Rhizobium rhizoryzae: one gene and its partner. The protein of the gene in region 1 binds, or shares a complex with, the protein of each later gene. Links are inferred from orthologs where the notes say so. Each region holds a gene or a part of one and is shown on either strand. Other genes may lie near its edges. The genes, in order: ccmB and ccmE.

What was found.
Region 2: the proteins of ccmB (region 1) and ccmE are in contact, whole or in part, in a solved structure (PDB 8CE8), measured with the Escherichia coli proteins. The link is inferred for Rhizobium rhizoryzae from one-to-one orthologs.

The regions. Positions count from the first base shown.
Region 1 is NZ_CP049250.1:1,261,397-1,268,835, forward strand. The notes cover bases 1-2,899. They hold ccmB (heme exporter protein CcmB), read left to right. Parts: upstream 1-1,069; coding sequence 1,070-1,729; downstream 1,730-2,899. Other genes in these bases: acnA (aconitate hydratase AcnA), read right to left, coding at 1-156; G6N80_RS12150 (hypothetical protein), read right to left, coding at 223-411; ccmA (heme ABC exporter ATP-binding protein CcmA), read left to right, coding at 423-1,073; G6N80_RS12165 (heme ABC transporter permease), read left to right, coding at 1,773-2,531; ccmD (heme exporter protein CcmD), read left to right, coding at 2,535-2,711. Also shown: more of G6N80_RS12175, read left to right, coding at 2,900-3,316; G6N80_RS12180 (DUF2585 domain-containing protein), read right to left, coding at 3,381-3,974; G6N80_RS12185 (septation protein A), read right to left, coding at 3,971-4,618; signal recognition particle-docking protein FtsY, read right to left, coding at 4,676-6,226; tRNA (N(6)-L-threonylcarbamoyladenosine(37)-C(2))-methylthiotransferase MtaB, read right to left, coding at 6,243-7,439. UniProt on the Escherichia coli protein: Required for the export of heme to the periplasm for the biogenesis of c-type cytochromes.
Region 2 is NZ_CP049250.1:3,187,234-3,203,082, reverse strand. What follows is about bases 1,125-4,111. They hold ccmE (cytochrome c maturation protein CcmE), read left to right. Parts: upstream 1,125-2,373; coding sequence 2,374-2,850; downstream 2,851-4,111. Other genes in these bases: G6N80_RS21280 (heme lyase CcmF/NrfE family subunit), read left to right, coding at 2,847-4,111; ccmI (c-type cytochrome biogenesis protein CcmI), read left to right, coding at 1,259-2,377. Also shown: G6N80_RS21300 (ATP-binding protein), read left to right, coding at 1-430; G6N80_RS21295 (hypothetical protein), read left to right, coding at 653-1,069; more of G6N80_RS21280, read left to right, coding at 4,112-4,844; G6N80_RS21275 (cytochrome c-type biogenesis protein), read left to right, coding at 4,841-5,314; G6N80_RS21270 (Do family serine endopeptidase), read left to right, coding at 5,460-7,013; G6N80_RS21265 (response regulator transcription factor), read left to right, coding at 7,119-7,856; G6N80_RS21260 (sensor histidine kinase), read left to right, coding at 7,859-9,274; G6N80_RS21255 (bifunctional [glutamine synthetase] adenylyltransferase/[glutamine synthetase]-adenylyl-L-tyrosine phosphorylase), read left to right, coding at 9,377-12,355; G6N80_RS21250 (PAS domain-containing sensor histidine kinase), read right to left, coding at 12,285-14,636; pepN (aminopeptidase N), read right to left, coding at 14,799-15,849. UniProt on the Escherichia coli protein: Heme chaperone required for the biogenesis of c-type cytochromes. Transiently binds heme delivered by CcmC and transfers the heme to apo-cytochromes in a process facilitated by CcmF and CcmH.

The DNA of each region.
Region 1 (7,439 bases):
CAGCAGGTTTTCCAGAAGAACCTTCATCGAGAAGGGCAGCTTGGAAACGCCCGGCAGGCCATTGGCCTCTGCCTTCGGTAGGCTGTAATAGACGTAATCCTTGCCATCGACGGTCAGAACGGACCGGCAATTGAAGCTGTCGAGAGATTTAGACACGAGAAGTAACCCCGCTGATATCAAGAGCCAACACGCGCGTGCGGACGCCTATGCACTTCATGCACATCAGGATGCGGGTACGACCATTTCCGCTGTCCGCACGAGAAGAAAAATCTTCAGGTCCGGCGCAAAGTGAAAATCACGCCGGCCGCTGGCGTGGTTGCGAAGCTTATAGATAATTTCTAAGAAGTGTTCCAGACCATCAATGGCTATCGAAACGATTTTTTTCTGGTCTTCCCGCAACAGAATGAACAAGGTGCGAACCGATGCGGCTTGCCGCCGAAAACCTTTCCGCCCAGCGCGGTGAAGATTTCATATTCTCTAATATTTCCTTCGACTTGCAGTCGGGTGAGGCCCTTCTTCTCACCGGCCGGAACGGGTCGGGGAAAACGACGCTGCTGCGGGTCGCCGCGGGTCTGATTCAGCCGGCTTCCGGCGGCCTCAGCCTTTGGTATGACCAGACCCGAAAAGCCTCCAGGCTTGCCGAAGCCTGCCATTATCTCGGGCATCGCAACGCCATGAAAATGGAACTGACCGTGCGGGAAAACCTCAGCTTCTGGCAGTCGTTTTTTGGTGATGCTGAGGGCGGAAGGGGCTGTTCAATTGCGCAAGCAGCGCGTGCGGTCGAGCTTGAACAGGTATTACATCTCCCCTTTGGTTATCTTTCCGCCGGGCAACAACGCCGCATGGCATTCGCCAAGCTTCTGGTGGCCTACCGACCGGTCTGGATTGTCGATGAGCCGACAGCCGCACTGGATATCAACGCCGAGGCATTGCTGGCACGGCTCATGCGCGAACATCAGGCCAGGGGCGGCATGATCCTTGCCGCCACGCATCAGCCGCTTGAGCTTCTTGATGTGAGGCGGTTGGAAATGAAGGGCTTTGGGTTTGCGGCCATGGAAGGAGCGGAAGCATGATCGCCCTCCTGCTTCGCGATCTCAAACTGTCTTTCCGTGCTGGCGGCGGCGCCTTGATCGGTATCCTGTTTTTCCTGACAGTGGTGGCGGTCATTCCCTTCGGGGTAGGGCCGGATCTCAATCTTCTATCGCGGATTGGTCCCGCCATCGTCTGGATCGGCGCGCTGCTTGCTGCACTCCTTGGTCTTGACCGGCTGTTTCAGGCCGATCGCGACGATGGCTCGCTGGATCTTATCTTGATGCAGGAGCATCCGCTGGTGCTGACAGTTCTGGTGAAGTGCCTCGCGCATTGGCTGGCCAATATTCTGCCACTGGTGATCGCTTCTCCGTTGCTCGGCCTGTTCATGAATATGAGCGAGGTGGCGATCGGTGCCGTCATGCTGACCCTGCTGGTCGGTTCTCCGGCGCTGGCCTTCATCGGCGCTGTCGGGGCGGCAGTGGCAGTCACACTCCCGAGAGGGGGGCTTCTGGTTTCCATCCTCGTTCTGCCATTGACGATTCCCGTGCTGATTTTTGGCGTCAGCGCATCCTATGCAGCGGTGGAAGATCCGGCACCCTTCCTGCCGCCCTTTCTGATTCTTGTTGCCATCACGATGTTTTTTGCCGTCATTGGCCCGCTCGGTGCTGCGCTGGCGTTGCGCAATGCCGGGGATTGACTAGAATCAAGGAAAGACGGGGAGCCACCCCTAAAAGGATTACATGACCGAAAGCCTCGCCATCCGCAAATTCAGCGACCTTGCCAACCCGACGCGGTTCCTCGCGCTTGCGGAACGCCTTTTGCCGTGGATGGCGGGCCTCTGTTGCCTGCTCTTCGCAGCCGGGCTGTACCTCGCCTTCACGACTGAGGGGGATTACCAGCAAGGCGATACGGTGCGGATCATGTACATCCATGTGCCTGCGGCCTGGCTTTCGATGATGTGTTATTCCGTCATGGCGCTGTCGGCCATTGGCACGCTGGTCTGGCGTCATCCGCTGGCCGATGTTTCCCATAAGGCCGCAGCTCCGCTTGGTGCCGCTTTTACGCTGATCGCGCTGATCACAGGTTCGCTGTGGGGGAAACCCATGTGGGGCACGTGGTGGGTGTGGGATGCGCGGCTCACATCCGTCTTCATCCTGTTCCTGATGTATCTCGGCATCATCGCGCTGAACCGTGCCATGGACGATCCGTCCAGGGCTGCGCGGGTTTCTTCGGTGCTGATCCTCGTGGGATTTGTGAACATCCCAATCATCAAGTTCTCGGTGGACTGGTGGAACACGCTGCATCAGCCAGCCAGTGTCATCCGCATGGATGGACCGACCATCGACGGAGAGTTTTTGCGTCCGCTGCTGGTCATGGCCATTGCTTACACGCTGCTGTTTTTCACATTGCATATCACGGCCATGCGCAATGAGATATGGCGTCGTCGCATTGCGACCCAGCGGCGTCTGGCAGCCCGTAACGCAAGCCGGGAGGTATGAGAGATGAGCCACGCTTTCTATATCTTTACCTCCTACGGTGTGACGGCGCTGATTACACTTGCCGTTATAGCTTGGACCCTTCTGGATGGTCGCGCCCGCCGGAACGAAATGGCTGAACTGGAGGCCGCCGGTATCCGTCGCCGGTCCTCTCCTCCCGTGACTGAGGGCAAACAGGCATGACGGCTCCCCTTCAAACGGAGGAAACGCCCGAAAAGCGTGGCCTCGGACGTTATGGCTTTGCCTTGATCCCGCTGGTGATCTTCGCAGGCTTTGCCGCAGTGGCGGGAAAAATGTTGTATGATCAGGATGTGAATGGACGCGATGTGTCTGCCATTCCTTCGGCTCTGATCGGCAAACACGCGCCTTCACTTGCCTTGCCACCGCTGGAAGGGTCGCAAACGCCTGCGCTTACCGATGCCGCGATCAAGGGCAGGCTGACCCTGGTGAATGTGTTTGCGTCCTGGTGCGTACCCTGCCGTCAGGAGCATCCGCTCCTGAAGGAGCTCGCGAAGGATAGCCGGATCACTATCGTCGGCATCAATTACAAGGATCGCAACGACAACGCGCTGCGTTTCCTGGGCGAACTCGGCAATCCCTACAAGGCCATCGGCGTTGATCCGAACGGCAAGGCCGCGATCGACTGGGGCGTCTATGGCATTCCGGAAAGCTATCTCGTCGCTCCGGATGGCACGATCCTCTACAAGCGCGTCGGGCCTTTCGATGAGCGCAGCGTCAGCCAGGATCTGCTGCCCGCCATCGAGAAGGCCCTGACGCCGCAAGTCTGATCCAACTCCTTGTTATGACGCATTTCCGGACGCAAAACCGCTGCACACTTTTGCTGGAAATGCTTTACAGCGCCCCCTGCCAGGCCCGGACCGCATCGAGCGGATAAACGAGCATCAGCACGTTGAGGGTCAGGTTGTCGCGGATCAGCCAGCCGGTAAAGATCTCGAAAATAATAGCGACAACAAGAGTGACCCAGACCGGCACCCGCGCGGCAAACAGAAAGCCAAGCGCCATGAAGATGGTATCCATGGCCGAATTCAGGATGCTATCGCCTTCATAGCCGATGGCCATGGTTGCGGATCGATAGCGGTCAATGATGATGGGGGAGTTTTCCAGAAGCTCCCATGCCGCTTCGATGAAGGTGGCAAGCGTAAGACGCTTGGCAAACGAAGCCTTGCGCAGCACCAGCCAGCCGAGGCCATAAAACAGGAAGCCATGGATGATGTGCGACGGCGTGTACCAATCCGCCAGATGCTGGGAATTGCCCGGCGTGTTCACGCCCGGCTCAAACAACTTCACAGTGCCGCAGGTGCAGATCCACACCCGCCCCATGAAATGCTCGGCGATGATCTGTGCCAGCAGAATGATGAGCGCGACCGCAAACCAGTAATGGCCGCTGCTGCCGTTGCGGGCGGGATAGGCGTCCGCCGTGCTCACTTTCCATCCTCGGACTTCGGCTCAAGCGAATGTTTCATGATGAGCGGCATCTGCGCCAGCGTGAAGGCAATGGTGATCGGCATCGTGCCCCAAACCTTGAAGTTGACCCAGACGGCGTCGGAAAAATTGCGCCAGACCACTTCGTTCAGCACGGCAAGAAACAGGAAGAAAATGCCCCAACGGAGAGTCAGCTTGCGCCATCCTTCATCCGTCAGCTGAAAGGCTGCGTTGAAGACATAGCCCAGCAGCGATTTGCCGAACAACAGGCCAATCAGCAGCGTAACGCCGAACAGCGTGTTGACGATGGTCGGCTTCATCTTGATGAAGGTCTCGTCCTGCAACCAGATGGAGAGGCCGCCAAAGATCATGACCACGATACCGGAGACGAAGGGCATGACCGGCAAATGCTTGAAAACGATCTTGGAGACGATCAGCGAAATAACCGTTGCCGCCATGAAAAGGCCCGTCGCCACCAGCAGCGGTCCGCCTAGCGCTGAGAGCGCTGGAAACTTGGAGACCAGCCATTCGCCCCGCAAGTTGGCAAAAAAGAACACAAGCAAAGGCCCGAGTTCCAGCGCCATTTTCAGGCCCGGATTTTCCTTTTCCTGACGCGTCGGCGTCGTATCGCTTTCAAGGCTTGGCATTGGGCGCGTCTTTATGAAGGTGTTGAAAGAATAGGTGCAAAGCGGTTTTCTGTGGCATCAATGCGACACACCCGCAATTGCCTGCGCAAAATCTTCCGCCTCGAAGGGTTCAAGATCGTCGATCCCCTCGCCAACACCGATGAAATAGACCGGAAGCTTGTGCTTGGCGGCAATGGCCACCAGAATGCCGCCGCGTGCGGTTCCGTCCAGCTTGGTCATGATGAGACCGCTGACGCCAGCCACGTTGCGGAAAATTTCCACCTGGTTCATTGCGTTCTGGCCGGTCGTTGCGTCAAGGGTCTGGAGGACGGTATGCGGCGCATCCGGGTCCAGCTTGCTCAGAACGCGGACGATCTTTTCCAGCTCAGCCATCAACTCCGCCTTGTTCTGCAGACGGCCGGCGGTATCGATAATCAGAACGTCGCACTTCTTCGCCTTGGCCTGTTCGAAGGCATCATAGGCAAGGCCGGCCGCATCCGCGCCAAGCTTGGTGCCGATGAATTCCGAGCCCGTACGATCCGCCCAGATCTTCAACTGCTCGATGGCAGCGGCACGGAAGGTATCGCCCGCCGCCAGCATAACCTTGAGGCCCGAGCCGGACAACTTGGCCGCCAGCTTGCCAATGGTGGTGGTCTTGCCGGTGCCATTGACGCCGACGACGAGGATGACATGCGGCTTGTGGGAAAGATCCAGCTCCAGCGGCTTGGCCACCGGCTTCAGAACCTTGGTGATTTCGCTCGCCATGATGCGCGACACGTCGTCACCCGTCACATCCTTGCCATAGCGTTCGGACGACAGCGTATCGGTGATGCGCATCGCCGTTTCCACGCCAAGATCCGCCTGAATGAGCAGGTCTTCCAGCTCCTCCAGCGTCGCCTCGTCCAGCTTGCGCTTGGTGAAGAGAGCCGCGATCTGGCCGGTCAGTTGCGCGGATGTGCGCGAAAGCCCCTCGCGCAACCGTTGGAACCAGGAGAGTTTGACCTCTGGCGCAGCTTCGACCGGGGCGGCTTCCTTGCGAGTGGCGAAGCCTTTGGGAAGGACGGGTTCGGACAGCGTTGGGGTAACCGTGTCGTTACGCCCCTCTGTCCTGCCGGACATCTCCCCCTCAAGGGGGGAGATCGATTCCGGGCTTCTGTATTGTCCTACATCCTGCTTAGGGGAAGAACCACCTACTTGTAAGCGCGGTTCAGCATCCGCAACATCAACGAGAGGATGGTCATTTCGCGGCGAGTCGATCTCCCCCCTTGAGGGGGAGATGTCCGGCAGGACAGAGGGGAGTGGGCTTTGATCGCCATCAGAGCTTTCAGCCTCAGCCTCTAGCAGCGAAAGCGGGACAAGGCCCAGTTCACCCGGAAGTTCGGCAGGGGCCAGCAACACCGGCTCATCAACCTCTGCCGCGTCATCAGCGGGGCCGCCTGCGGTTTCCATCTCGATCGTTGCGACAGGATCGACCGGCGAAACCGGGAGGTCCTCTTCGCGCGAATGCGGCTCAAGCTCCGCCTCTATGGACGCCTTATCGTCAGCCGTCAGAGCTTCCGATGCCTTGCTCTCCTCCGCAGGCTTGTCCTTGCCGAACGAGAAGACCTTCTTGATGAACCCCAGCGCCATAAAATGTTCCGTTCCGTCACGCCGCAGCGGCAGCGTCGACCTGCATTGTCAGATGTTTGCCGTTATGACCGGTCATCATCACCGGCACCATATCGCGCGGCTTCAAACCGGGAGCTGCAACCAGTGAGAAGTTTTCCGTATGGGCAAATCCGCTCTGCTCCACAAGGATCATGTGGCGCGTCCCGACCATCTTGTCGAGATGGGAGAGGAGAAGCTTATCGCCAACGGCCCGCATTCGTGCCGCGCGTTCTTTCACCAGCGCCCGATCCAGTTGCGGCATGCGCGCCGCCGGTGTGCCGGGTCGCGGGCTGTAGGGGAAGACATGCAGGAAGGAAAGCCCACAGTCTTGCGCATGACGAACCGCATTCTCGAACATCTCGTCCGTCTCGGTCGGGAAGCCCGCAATCATATCGGCACCGAAACTTACATCCGGGCGAAGGCTGCGCACCTGATTGATGAAAGCCAATGCATCGGCGCTGGAATGCCGCCGCTTCATCCGCTTCAGGATCATGTCATCGCCATGCTGGAGCGAGAGGTGCAGATGCGGCATGAAGCGCGGCTCATCGGCCAGAAGGTCAAACAGATGGCTGTCTGCCTCGATGCTATCGATGGATGAAAGCCGCAGCCGCAAGATCTCCGGCACCTGCTTCAACAACGTCTTCGCCAAAAGCCCAAGCGTCGGGGTTCCCGGCAGATCGGCACCGTAACTGGTGGCATCCACGCCGGTCAGCACCACTTCCTGATAGCCTTCCGCCACCAGTTTGCGCGCCTGATCGACGACGGCCCCCATGGGCACTGAGCGGGAATTGCCGCGGCCATAAGGAATGATGCAGAAGGTGCAGCGATGATCGCAGCCGTTCTGCACCTGAATGAAGGCGCGCACATGCCCGTCTATGTGCTTCACCATCTGCGGGGCGGTGGCCTTCACGCTCATGATATCGTTGACGCGCAGCTTCTCTTCGGCTGACACGCCGAAATCCGGCAAGGCGCGGTAGGAGGCGCTTTTCAGCTTTTCCTCATTGCCGAGAACGGCATCCACTTCCGGCATTTCGCCGAAGGTGGCGGCTTCCGTTTGCGCCGCGCAACCGGTGACGATGATGCGGGCATGCGGGTTTTCCCGCCGGGCACGACGAATGGCTTGGCGCGCCTGACGCACGGCCTCCCCGGTGACAGCGCAGGTGTTGACGAGCACGGCATTGTTCAGCCCCGCCTT
Region 2 (15,849 bases), 1.9 Mb from region 1 along the record:
GCGGCGCCTCAATCCCGACAAGACATTCGAACTGATCGCGACACAGGCCAATCTGGCACTTGCCATGGAGCAGCAGGATGTCGAGGAAACGGTCGGCAACCTTCTGGAGAATGCGGCGCGCCATTCTAAGAGCGGCGTCTGGCTGACCATCATGCCGTCACTGGCACCCGAGGGGGAAGATCCGGCCCGGCGCAACTGGGTGGAAATTGCTGTTGAAGATGATGGGCCGGGCCTTAACCCCGACGAAATCAAGGAAGCCATGAAGCGCGGTCGCAGGCTGGATGAAAGCAAGCCCGGCACGGGTCTTGGACTTTCGATCGTTGGCGAAATCGCCCGTGAATATCAGGGCCGTTTCCGGCTTTCGCGCGGGCGTCGCGGGGGCTTACGCGCTGTGCTGACACTGCCGGGAATTTCACGCGACGCGGCATGAGTTGCATCCTGGGACCGACGCAGTGCGGTATAAATGGCACACTGATCGCTTTCCGGCTCGACACTCTGTGCCAGCACGCTACAAACAGAGTTCAAACCTTCGCTTGGTTTCGCCACAGTCGACGTGCATGGCCAGTGACGTAATGGGCCGAGTTCAGGTTTGAAAATCAGGTGCGTAGATACCAGATAACTGTCTACGCAAGCACGAAACGGTTGGAGTAGAATGGAAGTCCGCGCTGTGAAATTCGTCGTTTGGCCTGTTCTTGCTGCAAGCCTGCTTTCGGCCTGCACATCGACCGGAGGCAATCGTGGCGGGCTCTTTGCCAAGGCGCCGCCGAACAATTTCATTGTGGCGCTTCAGGGGGGTATCGTCAGCCGTGCCGGGACACAGCTCAGCGAAAGCGACCGCCAAAGGGCGCTGGAAGCGGAATATCGCGCGCTGGAGTTTTCCGAGGTCGGACAGTCGACCGAATGGAAAGGCCGCAATATCAGCGGCGAGGTGGTGGCAGCAGCGCCCTATCAGGTGGGTTCACAGAACTGCCGCAGCTACACGCACACGCTGACGATCAACGAACGTGAGTTGAAGGCGCGCGGCACGGCCTGTCGCAATGCCGATGGAGCCTGGACTCCGCTGAGCTGAACCGCGTTCTCCTTCCCATTGAACCAATTGTGTTTCGCGCCCTTGCTTGACGCAAATCAAGGCCCGTGTCAGGCAGTCCGTCCATAGGAGAGAGGAGACTGTTCACGAAGTTGCGGCCAAACGCCTCAAATTCGTGTCATCGTCCCCGATCCGATTGGAATAGTGGTGCGCTTGACGTAATTGGCTTCAATGATTTTCTGGATTCTTATCGCAGTACTGACGGCTGGAGTGGCAGGTCTTCTGATCGCGCCGCTGATGAAGCCAAGGCCGCAACCGACGACGGCCCGTGAAGACGAGGCTGCGGTTTACCGCGACCAGATGAAGGAGATCGATCGCGATCTCGCGCTCGGTCTTCTCGGCGAGAAGGAGGCCGACTACGCGCGCGCCGAAATCGGACGCCGTTTGCTGGCTGCCACCGACGCGCCGCAGCGGGGCCTGACGCCCGCGGCTCTGCCGCGCCCGCATCGCATCACCACTCTGCTGGTCATTCTCTGTCCGCCTATCGTGGGACTTGCAGGCTATCTGATGCTGGGAAGCCCCGGCATGCCCGACCAGCCGCTGGCGGCACGCCTTGCCAATCCGGGCAACAATATCGAACTTCTGATCGCCAAGGCCGAACGACATCTGGCACAGAACCCCAATGACGGGGCCGGTTGGGATCTGCTGGCGCCGATCTACATGCGATCCGGCCGCTTTGCCGATGCGGATCAGGCGTTTCGCAACTCGATCCGTATTCTGGGCGCGACACCGCAACGGCTGGCGGGCTTGGGCGAAACCATGGTCGCCGCCAATCAGGGCATCGTGACCGACGAGGCACGCGGCTTCTTCGAGAAGGCGGTGGCGCTGGAACCCGACAATATGCGCTCGCGCTTCTATGTGGCGCTCGGGCTGGAGCAGGCGGGTCGCAAGGCGGAGGCGCTGGCCGCCTTCAACGCCATCAAGCGAGATTCGCCCCCCGGAGCCGCATGGGAAAGCCTCGTGAACCAGCACATTGCCGCCAATAGCGAGAATGCACCCGGGAATCCGAGCGCTGCCGATGTTGCCGCCGCCCAGAACCTTTCCGGGCAGGACCGGCAGGCAATGATTGCGGGCATGGTGGAAAGCCTTGCCGAGCGGCTGAAATCTGACCCGAAAAACATCGAGGGCTGGCTGCGGCTGGTGCGCTCCTACATGGTGCTGGGCCGCGAGCAGGACGCCCGCAATGCCCTTCAGACAGGGCTGAAGACATTTCCCGCAGAGACGGGCGAGGGTCAGCGGCTTGTGGCGCTGGCGCGTGAGATTGGACTGGGCGAGGGGATCGTGCAATGACGCGCAAACAGAAACGCATGGCCGTGATTGCTGGCGGCATGAGCTTCATCCTGATTGCCGTGCTGCTCGTGATGTTCGCCTTCAGCCAGTCGGTCGCCTATTTCTTCATGCCGAGCGATCTTGCCAAGAACGAGGTATCGCCGGGAACGCGCATCCGTCTGGGTGGACTGGTCGAGGCTGGTTCCGTTCAGCGTGGGGCCGGATCGACCGTGAGCTTCAAGGTGACCGATGGCTCGGCGAGCGTACCTGTGAGCTATACCGGAATTCTGCCGGACCTGTTTCGCGAGGGCCAGGGCGTGGTGACCGAAGGCGTGTTCACGTCTTCCCGTGCCTTCGTTGCAGATTCGGTGCTGGCCAAGCATGATGAGAACTACATGCCGAAGGAAGTGGCGGATCGCCTGAAGGCGGACGGCGTCTGGAAGGAGGGCGAAGGCAGCCCGACCACCGGCGCCAAAGGGAGTGTGACGCGATGATTGTCGAGATCGGCCATTATGCGCTGGTTCTGGCGCTTGCGATTGCCCTGATCGTCTCCATCGCGCCCGTTGTGGGTGCGCGGCGGAACGATGCGGCGCTGATGGCGCTGGCACCCTCGGGCTCCATCATCCTCTTTGGCATGGTGACGCTTTCGTTTCTGGCGCTGACCTGGGCCTATGCGGTTTCCGATTTTTCCGTGCGCAATGTCTGGGAGAACTCCCATTCGCTGATGCCCATGGTCTACAAGCTTTCCGGCGTCTGGGGGAACCACGAAGGTTCCATGATGCTGTGGCTGCTGATCCTGACGCTGTTCAGCGCACTCGTTGCATTCTTCGGGCGCAATCTGCCGGAAACATTGCGGGCCAACGTGCTGGCCGTGCAGGCCTGGGTGACGGTCGCCTTCCTGCTGTTCATTCTGCTGACCTCCAATCCCTTCATCCGCCTGATGCCGGCACCCGCGGAAGGGCAGGACCTGAACCCCGTTCTTCAGGACCCGGGTCTGGCAGTGCATCCGCCGTTGCTCTATCTCGGTTATGTCGGCTTCTCCGTCTGCTTCTCCTTTGCCGTTGCTGCCCTCATCGAAGGACGCATCGACGCGGCATGGGCGCGCTGGGTTCGCCCCTGGACGCTGGCTGCCTGGACCTTCCTGACGGCTGGCATCGCCATGGGGTCCTACTGGGCCTATTACGAGCTCGGCTGGGGCGGCTGGTGGTTCTGGGATCCGGTCGAAAACGCTTCCTTCATGCCGTGGCTTGCGGGAACAGCACTTCTGCACTCGGCGCTGGTGATGGAAAAGCGCGAGGCGCTGAAGATCTGGACCGTGCTTCTGGCGATCATCACCTTCTCGCTGTCGTTGCTCGGAACCTTCCTCGTCCGCTCCGGCGTTCTTACCTCCGTGCATGCCTTCGCGACAGACCCGACCCGCGGCACCTTCATTCTGGCCATCCTCTCGATCTTCGTCGGCGGAGCTTTTGCACTGTTTGCCTGGCGCGCACCGCAGCTGAAAAGCGGCGGAATCTTTGCGCCCATTTCCCGCGAAGGCGCTCTGGTTCTCAACAATCTGATCCTGACGGTATCGACCGCGACGGTGCTGACCGGTACGCTTTATCCGCTGGTTCTGGAGACGCTGACGGGTGAGAAGATTTCCGTCGGCGCGCCCTTCTTCAACCTGACCTTCGGCCTGTTGATGATTCCGCTTCTGCTGATCGTGCCCATGGGGCCGCTTCTGGCCTGGAAACGGGGTGATCTCCTGGGCGCCATGCAGCGGCTCTATCTCGTTGCGGGGCTGGCGCTGGTTGTAGGGCTCGGGATCTACTACGTGGAAAATGGCGGCCCTGTTCTGGCCTTCCTCGGTCTGGCGCTCGGCATCTATCTCATTCTCGGTTCGCTGGTCGACCTCTGGTACCGCGCCAACTTCGGCAAGCTGGCTTTTTCCATTGCCCTTGCCCGGTTGAAGGGGCTTCCACGCTCTGCCTTCGGAACGGCGCTGGCGCATATGGGCCTTGGCGTTACCGTGCTGGGCATCGTGGCGGTGACGGCTTTCGAGACCGAGCACGTGCTGGAAATGAAGCAGGGCATGACAGCGGATGCAGGCGGCTATACGCTCGTATTCGATGGCATGAAGGAAGCGGTCGGCCCGAACTTTACCGAAGAGCGAGCGCATTTCACGATCAGCAAGGCGGGCGTTGCCGTTGCCGACGTCTGGTCCTCCAAGCGAATCTATACCGCGCGCCGCATGCCGACGACGGAAGCCGGTATCGTTAGCTTCGGTCTCAGCCAGCTTTATGTGTCGCTGGGCGACCCGATGGCCGATGGCGGTATCGTGGTACGCATCTGGTGGAAGCCTTTCATTCTCTGTATCTGGCTTGGTGGCTTGATCATGATGATTGGCGGCTTTGTTTCGCTCTCTGACCGCCGCCTGCGTGTTGGCGCGCCAAGCCGCAGAGCAAAGGCGGCAAAGCCGGCCAAGCCCGCCATGGAGCCTGCGCAATGAAGAGGCGTTTTCCTCTCGTCCTGCTGGCGAGCCTGATGCTGGCGCCGGTGACTGCTCTTGCCGTCAATCCCGATGAGGTTCTGAAGGACCCGAAGCTAGAGCAGCGCGCCCGTGACCTGTCAGCTCAGCTTCGCTGCATGGTCTGCCAGAACCAGTCCATCGACGATTCGAACGCCGAGCTTGCCAAGGACCTGCGCGTGCTGGTGCGCGAGCGGATAACGGCGGGCGATAGCGACGAGCAGGTGATCAACTACCTCGTCTCGCGCTACGGCGAATTCGTGCTGCTGAAGCCACGACTAAGCGCCCGGACGATCGCGCTTTGGGCAACCCCTGCGGTCCTTTTCATCATCGGCGGAATTGCCGTCTACCGGCTGTCTCGCCGCTCCCGTCCCACGACGGGTGCTGAGAAGGCCCTGACGGCGGAAGAGCAGGCGCGACTGGCGGAACTGCTGCGCAAGGAAGAGGGCTGAGCGGCGTTTTTTCCGCTCTCCGCAACATTACAAACATTTCACCCATCGGACACGTGCAGTTAAGGTCACGGCACCTATATCTTCAGTCATCCACCGCCGCCGGACCTCCGGCAACCAGTCTGAATGATGATAAAGGTATCGAACCATGAGCAAGATCGGACGCCCCTCCCTGAAGACCATTCTCAAGGGAACCACTGTGGCGGGCCTCGCAGCCGTAATGCTTTCGACCGGCATTCCCGCACAAGTCTATCAATCCTATGCTGAGCCGGTGACTGTTGCTTCGCCGCAGGTTCCAAGCTTCGCAGATGTCGTTTCCGCCGTATCGCCTGCCGTTGTTTCCGTTCGCGTTAAATCCGATACGACGCCAGCCTCGGACGATGCCAGCAATGGCTTCTCATTTGGAGGCCGCGGCTTTGACGAGCTTCCGGACGACCATCCGTTGAAGCGCTTCTTCCGTGAATTTGGCGGCCAGATGCCGAACGGCCGAAACCAGGAGCGCGCCGAGCGCAACAACCGCAACGGCAACCGCCAGCATTACATGCGTCCTGTCGCACAGGGCTCCGGCTTCTTCATCTCGGAAGACGGCTATCTCGTCACCAACAATCACGTCGTGGCTGACGGTTCGGCCTATACGGTGGTCATGAACGACGGGACCGAACTCGATGCGAAGCTGATCGGCAAGGACAGCCGGACGGATCTCGCCGTCCTGAAGGTCGATACCAAGCGCAAGTTCACCTATGTGAAGTTTGCCGATGACGCGAAGATCCGCGTCGGCGACTGGGTCGTTGCCGTCGGCAACCCCTTCGGTCTCGGTGGCACAGTCACGGCCGGTATCGTCTCTGCCCGTGGCCGCGATATCGGTTCCGGTCCCTATGACGACTTCATCCAGATCGATGCGCCGGTCAACCGCGGTAACTCCGGTGGCCCGACCTTCAACCAGAACGGTGAAGTGGTCGGTATAAACACCGCGATCTTCTCGCCCTCCGGCGGCAGCGTCGGCATCGCGTTCGCAATTCCCGCCTCGACCGCAAAGGATGTGGTGGCCGACCTGATGAAGAGCGGCAAGGTGGAACGCGGCTGGCTTGGTGTCCAGATCCAGCCAGTGACACAGGAAATCGCGGAATCGCTCGGTCTTGCAGAAGCCAAGGGTGCGCTGGTCGTGTCTCCGCAGAACGGGTCTCCGGGCGCAAAGGCTGGCATCAAGCAGGGTGATGTGATCACCGCCGTCAATGGCGAGCCGATCAAGGATGCCCGTGACCTGGCCAAGAAGGTTGCAGCCATCGGCCCGAACAAGAAGGTGGATGTTTCCATCTGGCGCGGCGGCAAGGCGCAATCCGTTGAAGTGACGCTCGGCAATCTCGCAAGCGACGAAGCCTCCAAGGCCGAAACGCAGCAGAGCCAGCAGCAGGCGCAGCCTTCGAGCGAAAAGGCGCTTGCCAACCTTGGCATCACCGTCGGCCCTTCCGATGATGGCACGGGCGTTGCGGTAACCGATGTCGATCCGGACTCGGAAGCTGCAGCCAAGGGACTGAAGGAAGGTGAGAAGATCACCGCCGTCAACAACCAGCAGGTCGCAACGGCAGCCGACATTACCAAGGCCATCGCCGCCGCCCGCAAGGATGGCCGTACCCGGGCGCTGTTCCAGATCGAATCGCAGAGCGGCAGCCGCTTCATCGCACTTCCGATCAAGGAAGGCTAAGGGACCGGTCAACTCCTCTTGTTTGGGGCGCCGGACCAGCAATGGTTCGGCGCCATTTTCATTTTCGATTTCAGGGAGACACCAATGCCGTTACAGCAGGAAAGCATGGAGAAGCCCGCTGAAACCCCTTCCACCGGGCAGGGTCGCGAGGCTATTGTCCCGCACATGAAGATTCTTGTGATTGAAGACGATCTCGAAGCCGCCGCTTACATGACCAAGGCCTTTCGCGAGACGGGTATTGTGGTCGATCACGCCAGCGATGGCGAAAGCGGCCTCTTCATGGGTTCTGAAAACGCCTATGATGTCATGGTCATCGACCGCATGTTGCCGCGGCGCGATGGGCTGTCTGTGATCAGTGAATTGCGCAAGCGCGGCATCAATACGCCCGTTCTCATTCTCTCTGCACTTGGACAGGTGGACGACCGCGTGACGGGCCTGCGTGCGGGGGGTGACGATTACCTGCCCAAACCCTATGCGTTCAGCGAGCTTCTGGCGCGCGTGGAAGTGCTGGGTCGGCGAAAAGGGACGCCCGAGCAGGAGATGACCTACCGTGTCGGCGATCTCGAGCTTGACCGGCTTTCCCATGAGGTTCGCCGTCAAGGCAAGGAGATCCTGCTGCAGCCGCGCGAGTTTCGGTTGCTGGAATATCTCATGAAGAATGCCGGTCAGGTTGTGACCCGGACGATGCTTCTGGAGAATGTCTGGGACTATCATTTCGATCCGCAGACGAATGTCATCGACGTGCATGTTTCGCGCCTGCGCTCGAAGATCGAGAAGGATTTTGACAAGCCGCTGCTGAAGACCATTCGCGGCGCCGGTTACATGATCAAGGACGAAGCTTGAGCATGAGCCGTCTTCGCCTGCTGTTTCGCTCGACCAGCGTTCGGCTGTCGGCGCTCTACATCATCCTGTTCTCGCTCTGCGCCGCCTTTCTGGTCGTCTATGTGACGGCCATGTCAGAGCGAATTCTGACGCAGCAGGTTCGAGAGAGTATCAATCAGGAAGCCGCCGATATTCGCGCAGCCTATGATCGCGGCGGCATCAACCTGCTTCTGAGGACCATGGAGCGGCGTGCACGGCAACCGGGCGCCAATCTCTATGTCATTGCAAGCCCAACGGGCGAGATGCTGGCCGGGAACGTAGCTTCCGTGGAGCCGGGCGTTCTGGATCAGGAGGGCTGGACGCGGATGCCGTTCCGCTATGAGCCCTTCACGGAGCAGGGGCCGCCGCGTCCGCATGTTGCAACGGCGAATGTATTTTTCCTCGACAACGGCCTGCGGGTGATGGTGGGACGCGACCTGGGCGAACCGGGGCGTTTCCGAGGCATTGTGCGCCGCGCGCTGATGGTGGCGTTGGCCATCATGGGTCTCGGTGCACTGGTGATCTGGTTCGGTATCGGGCGAAACGCCTTGCGGCGCATCGATCGTATGTCGGCGGCAAGCACCAAGATCATGGCGGGCGATCTGTCGCAACGGCTGCCGGTCGGCGTTTCCGGCGACGAATTCGACCGGCTTTCCGAGTCTCTCAACGCCATGCTCGAGCGCATCGAGAAGCTGAATGAGGGGCTGCGGCAGGTTTCCGACAATATCGCCCACGATCTGAAGACGCCTTTGACGCGGCTGCGCAACAAGGCAGCCGACGCGCTGGATGAGGATGATGGAGAGGTTCGGCGTGTGGCGCTGGAAGGCATCATCAGCGAGTCAGACCAGCTGATCCGGACGTTCAACGCGCTTCTGATGATCTCCCGGGTCGAGGCCGGTTCGATTGCAGCCGAAATGACGCCGGTGGACATCTCCGCCATCTGTGCCGATTCCGCCGAGCTTTACGAGCCGGTTGCGGAAGAGGCCGGACTTTCGCTGGTGACTGAAATCGAGCCCGGCCAGGCCGTGCAGGGAAACCGGGAGCTTATCGGGCAGGCAATGTTCAACCTGCTCGACAATGCCATCAAATACGCAGCCGAAGGCGAGCAGGACCGCCCGATCCTGATGCGCCTGAAGCGACAGGGCGAGGAATTGCATCTGTCCGTCTGCGATCACGGGCCGGGCGTGCCGGAGGACAAACGCTCCGAGGTGGTGAAGCGCTTCGTGCGGCTGGACGAGAGCCGCTCAAAGCCGGGCACCGGTCTTGGCCTATCGCTTGTTGAGGCGGTCATGGAACTGCATGGCGGGCGTCTGGAACTGTCCCAGACCAATGCCGGGGCAGATGTCCATCCGGGTCTGACCGCGACCATGGTATTTCCGGCTTCAGCGCGAAGCATGTAGCCTATTTATGCAGCATCTGCCTCTTTTGTGGTGAGAACGGGCTGACAGATTGCCATCCCCGCGCTACAGCCTGAAGATATGCGGCAGAATTGGGAGGTTCGTATCGTGGCTGAGCAGGTGCACTCTCTGGGCGAGCTTCGCGACAACCCCTTGCGCGCCTTCAACCAGACGGAGGCGAGGGCTGCCAATGCGGTTCTGAAAGAGATCGCCGGACAGGAGCCCGTTGTCGCCGAGATGCTGAAGGATGGCGGCGTACTGAAGGAATTCCTGGCCGCAGCGCTTTCGCTTTCTCCCTACCTGCGTGAGAGCCTTTCCATCCGTCCCGCGATGCTGGCGCGCTACCTCTCTGCACCGGTAGAACAGCTGCTGGCGCAATGCGTGGAGGCCGCGCGGCAAAGTTGGGAACCGCGCTCTGATGGATCCATGCCCACAGAAGCCGAAGTGATGACGGCGCTCCGAAATGCCAAGAGGGAGGTCAGCGTTCTTCTGGCGCTGGCCGATCTGGCGCGTCTGCACGATGCAAGACAGACGACCCGCTGGCTGACAAGGCTGGCGGATGTGGCCGTCGCCGCATCGATTGACCATCTGCTGGTGACGGCGCACCACGCAGGCAAGCTGACCTTGAACGATCCCGCACGACCCAGTGAAGGGTCCGGGCTGATCGTGCTCGGCATGGGCAAGCATGGTGCGGAGGAGCTGAATTACTCCTCAGACATCGATCTGGTTGTCTTCTATGACCCGGAGAGCGGCATCCTGCCGGACCCGCTGGAGGCGAGCGAGCTCTACGGTCGCATGATGCGCCGGATGATCCGCATGCTGCAGGAGCGCACGGGCGATGGCTATGTGTTCCGCACCGACCTGCGTCTGCGGCCTGATCCGGGCTCGACCCCTCTGGCCGTCTCCGTCGAAGCGGCGCTCGTCTATTACGAAGGGCGGGGGCAGAACTGGGAACGTGCCGCCTACATCAAGGCAAGGCCCATTGCTGGCGACCTTCAGGCAGGCACCGATTTCCTGCGCCAGCTGGTTCCTTTCGTTTTCCGCAAATATCTCGACTACGCAGCGATTGCCGATATTCACTCGATCAAGCGCCAGATCCACGCGCACAAGGGCCACGGCGCCATTGCCGTGAAGGGCCATGACGTGAAGCTAGGGCGGGGCGGCATTCGGGAGATCGAGTTCTTCGTGCAGACCCAGCAGCTGATCGCGGGAGGCCGCATGCCCCCCTTGCGGGCGCGCCGCACCGAGGATGCACTTTCCGCACTTGCCGATGCGCAGTGGATACGGCCCGAGATCGCCATGGAACTCACGGAGGCCTACTGGTTTCTGCGGGATGTGGAGCATCGCATCCAGATGGTGCGCGACGAGCAATCGCACCGCTTGCCCGAGGGCGAGGCGGAGCTGAAGCGCATTGCCTTCATGATGGGCTTTGCCGATACCAAGGCGTTTGGCGACAGGCTGGAAGAGATCCTGCGCACCGTGGAGAAACGCTATGCACGGCTGTTCGAGCAGGAGACAAAGCTTTCCGCCGCCGATGGCAATCTGGTTTTCACCGGCCAGAACGACGATCCGGAAACCCTGAAGACATTGGAGCGGATGGGCTTCGAGCGGCCTGCCGATATGTCCCGCGTCATCCGCACCTGGCATTACGGACGATACCGCGCCACGCAATCGGTCGAGGCCCGCGAACGGCTGACGGAACTGATGCCGGAACTGCTGATGGCCTTTGGCAAGAGCAAGCGCGCTGATGAGGCGCTGCTTAGGTTCGATGGCTTTCTGAAAGCACTGCCAGCCGGTATCCAGCTTTTCTCGCTTCTTGGCAACAATCCCAACCTGTTGAGCCTGGTGGTAACGGTCATGTCGGCGGCACCTCGTCTTGCGGATATTATTGCCGCGAGGCCGCATGTATTCGACGGCATGCTGGACCCCGGCCTTATGGCGCAGATGCCGACACGCGATTACTTGCAGGAACGATTGACGACCTTTCTCGGCGGCGCGCGGCATTATGAGGATTTGCTTGACCGACTGCGCATCTTTGCCTCGGAGCAACGCTTTCTGATCGGCATAAGATTGTTGACGGGCAGCATCAGCGGCATTCAGGCGGGGCATGCCTTTACCGATCTGGCTGACCTGATTATCGCCAAGGCGCTGGAGGGCGTGCGCAGCGAGATCCGGCAGGCGCATGGGGACTTTCCGGGCGGGCGGATCGCGGTGATCGGCATGGGCAAGCTTGCAAGCTTCGAGCTGACCGCCGGTTCCGATGTCGATATCATCCTGCTCTACGACTATGATGACGGCGCCCTTGAATCGGACGGAGATAAGCCGCTCGATTCACTCCGCTATTTCACACGCATCACGCAACGGCTGATCGCAGCGCTGTCGGCGCCAACTGCGGAGGGCATCGTTTTCGAGGTGGATCTGCGCCTGCGGCCTTCCGGCAACAAGGGGCCGGTTGCCACACGGATCAATTCCTTCCGCAAATATCAGGAAGAGGAAGCCTGGACCTGGGAGCATATGGCGCTGACGAGAGCACGGCTGATCTGCGGCGACGACAGCCTGATGCGGGAGGCGGATGATGTGATCGCATCGATCCTCAACCGCCCACGGGAGCGTGACAGAATTGCAGCCGATGTGGCCGAGATGCGCGCGCTGATCGAACAGGAAAAGCCACCACGCGACCAATGGGATCTGAAGCTTATACCGGGCGGCCTGATCGACATTGAATTTCTGGCGCAGTTTGCCCGGCTGATGAACGGGCGGGCCAGCAGCCTGACCGCTGAGGAGCGTCAGTTGACGGGCACCGGCAGAAGCCTGATGCTCTATGCGCAGGACATGATCAGCCGTGACGATCTTGATCTCTGCCTTCAGGCGCTCGCCGTCTACACGGAGCTTTCGCAGATCATCCGGCTGTGTGTCGGCAGCGAGTTCGACCCTAAGGATGCGCCCGCAGGTCTGATCGAGCGGCTATCCACGGCTGTGGATGCCCCGAACCTCAAACTGGTGGAGGCAGACCTCAAGCGGCTGTCGAAGGGCGTGCGATCGGTTTTCCAGTCGACGACGCGCCGGCGCCCCCCGGGATCGTAAGCGCGACGACCGTGCCGTGCTTCATGCGGGAACGGATGCGCATGGAGCCGCCATGGAGTGTGACCAGCGAGCGGGAAATGGCAAGCCCAAGGCCGGAGCCTCCCTTGCTCTTGGCATACTGGCTCTGAACCTGCTCGAACGGCTGGCCGATCTTCCCAAGCGCCGCCTTCGGAATTCCAATCCCCGTATCGGCAATGGTGAGGCGCAGGCCCTTGGCCGTCTCGCGGGCGCGCAGTTCGATGCGTCCGCCTTCGTTGGTGAACTTCACGGCGTTGGACAGCAGGTTCAACAGGATCTGCTTCATCGCACGGCGATCGCCCACCATGCGCAGATCCGGGCTGAGACGCTGCGTCACGATAATCGATTTTTCCTCAGCCGGGATTGATGTGAGGCGTAGGCTCTCCTCGATCAGGGGCGCCAGATCAATCGACTCGCAATGGATCTTCATGTGGCCTGCTTCGATCTTCGACATGTCGAGAATGTCGTTGATGACGTTCAGCAGATGCTTTCCGCTTTCGTGGATGTCCTTGGCATATTCGCTGTATTTCGGCGAGCCGACCGGGCCGAACATGCCGTTCAACAGGATTTCAGAGAAACCGAGAATCGCGTTCAAGGGTGTGCGCAACTCATGGCTCATATTCGCAAGAAATTCCGACTTCGCCTTGTTCGCGGCTTCCGCTCGATCCTTCTCGGCCAAATAATTGGCATTGGCGACGGACAGTTCTGCCTTCTGGCGCTCCAGCTTCTTCTGGGATGACGAGAGATCGCCGATCGTTGCCATCAGTCGGCGCTCGGATTCACGCAGGCGCTCCTGATGCCGCTTGAGCAGTGTGATATCTGTGCCAACTGACACAAGACCGCCATCCCGCGTGCGCCGCTCGTTGATCTGGAGCCAGCGTTCATCGGCCAGTTGCACTTCGATTGTGCGCGAAAAGCCGTTCTGGTCGGGATCCGCAATCCGCCGCTCTACCACGGGCCGAGAGGCCGCAGCCGTCACGATGGCCTTCTCCGTGCCGGGAACGAGTACGCTGTCGGGCAGGCCGTATGCCTGTTGGAAGTGCGTGTTGCACATGACCAGACGGTCGTTCTTGTCCCACAGGACGAAGGCTTCCGAGGTGCACTCGATGGCGTCCGCCAGACGCTGATCCGCCTCCGCATAGCGCTGGGCAAGACGGTGCTGTTCCGTCACGTCCATGGCGATGCCGATGACGTGGGTCCGACCCATGCCTGTTTTGACTACCTGTGCGCGGGCCCGCATCCATACATAATGACCGGCCGCATGGCGCATGCGGAAAACCTGGTCGACCTGCTTTGCATTGCCGCGACCGACCGCACGGGCAAGCGCGAAGAGGTTGCCATCGGCCGGATGCATCATCCGGGCAGCCTCGCTGAAGGACAGCACATTGTTGCCGGGCGGAAGTCCCAGCATTTCATACATGGAGCGCGACCAGAACAGCTTGCGGTTCGTGAGATCGAAATCCCAGAGACCGCAGCGTCCACGCGAGAGAGCCGTTTCGACACGCATGTTGGATTCGAGAAAGATCTCGTCGGCTTCGCGGGCCCGTTTGGCCTGCACGTAGTAAGCGTAGAGGATAACCAGCATGACCGAAGAAATGCCGGTGAAAAGCGTCACATTCAGCGAGACCTGCTGGCGCCAGTATTGATCGATCTCGTCCAGAGAGTGACCCGCCACCAGCAATCCGCCGCCGATGCTGCGAATGGCTGCATAATGGGGCGCGCCCTCAAAGGTGGTTTCGATAATGCCATTGCCTCCGCCGAAGCGGCGCAGGGCCACCATTTCCGGCAAAAAGGAATCGAACCGCGCCCCGATGAACGACTTGGCGCTGCCCGTCGCACTGAAGATCCGACCGGTGCTGTTGACGAGAAGGATGAAGCTCTGCCGATCCAGATCCTGCGGCAACGTTTTGAGGCGCTGCTCAGCGGCTGCCTGATCGGCGGCAACGAAAATCTCGTCGTGACCCTGAAGGGCGGAGGTGCCGATGGCGGCCAGAAGCGCCGTGGTTTGCCGGGCATCCTCTTCCATCCGGGCACGTTCGGACACAAGACCCATCAGTCGGGAAATGGCAATGACGCTGAGAAAGGCGATGATGAGGACGGGGATTGCGCGTTTCAGCCAGACATCCAGGTTCGGAATGGCCTGCAGACGCTGACCAATGCGCAGCGATCGGTCTCCGATGGCCAGCAGCCACAGCAGCACCCGATCCCAGAATTTGAAAAACAGCCGCCCTTCGGCCGCGGTTTCCCGCTGCACGTCCGCCATCGCTTTGCTTGATCCCTCGTGAGTGATTCGCAAATCATGTTGCGATCCGAGGGCAGTGAATCATTGCTGATTCGCCTTGTCCAGATGCGGTTTTAAGAAAAATTTAACCATATTGCGGAAATGGCGCCCCGCGATCCTGCAGGGGCGCCAGGCTGGCTGATCTCAGCTGTCTTTCAGCATCCGCTCGATGAGGTCCCGAACATCGGTCGAGAGCTTTGATGTGCGGTCGATTTCCAGTAGTGCCGCACGCGCATGGTCGGCGCGGCTGGCATCCAACGCCCGCCAGGAGCGCATGGCGGTCAGCAGTCTCGCAGCAAGCTGCGGATTGCGCGGATCGATCTGCGTGACCTGAGCGCCCAGCAAACGGTATCCCTCACCATCGGCGCGATTGAAGGCAGTTGGATTGGCAAACGCAAGTGAACCCACCAGCGAACGAACTCGGTTCGGGTTCGTCGCAACGTAGAGCGGATGCTCCATCAGGGCGTTGACACGGTTCAGCGTATCTCCGCCCGGAATGGTGGCCTGCAGTGCAAACCACTTATCCAGAACAAGCGGGTTGTTTTCGAAACGTTTGACGAAGGTTGCCAGTGCTTCTGCCGTTGCCGCATCCTCCGGGAAGCGGTGCGCCAGAACCGTCAGGGCCTGAACCATATCGGTCATGTTATCCGCATCCGCGAAGGCCTTGGCGGCGCGCTCGGTGCCGCCCGTGACATAGGCCAGATAGCCAAGCGCGCTGTTGCGCAGTGCCCGTTTGCCAGCGCTTGCCGCATCAGGGCTGAAGGCGCCTTCCGGCTTCATCGTGTTGAACAGGTTCTCGAAAACAGACTGGCCGCTTTCGGCAATGGCCTTCAGGATAGCCTGACGGCCCTTATGGATGGCGTCAGGATCAATGTTGCTGCCAAGCTCACGGGCAATGTCCGCCTCGCTGGGAAGAGCGAGCGCCTGAGCACGGAAAGCCGGCTCGAGTGCTTCATCGGCTGCCGCTTCCAGCAAGGTGGAGATGAAAACCGGATTGCAGGTGATGGCCTTGCCTTCACGCGCATCCTTGGCTGCCTGCAGGAGGTTGGGCAGCGCCAGATCCGTCAGCGCCTGCCAGCGGGCAAACAGGTCCGTATCGTGGCGGGCAATGCGCACCAGATCCTCGGTGCTTTGCTTGAAATCGAGATTGATCGGAGCAGAGAAACCGCGGTTCAACGAAAGCACCGGACGTGTC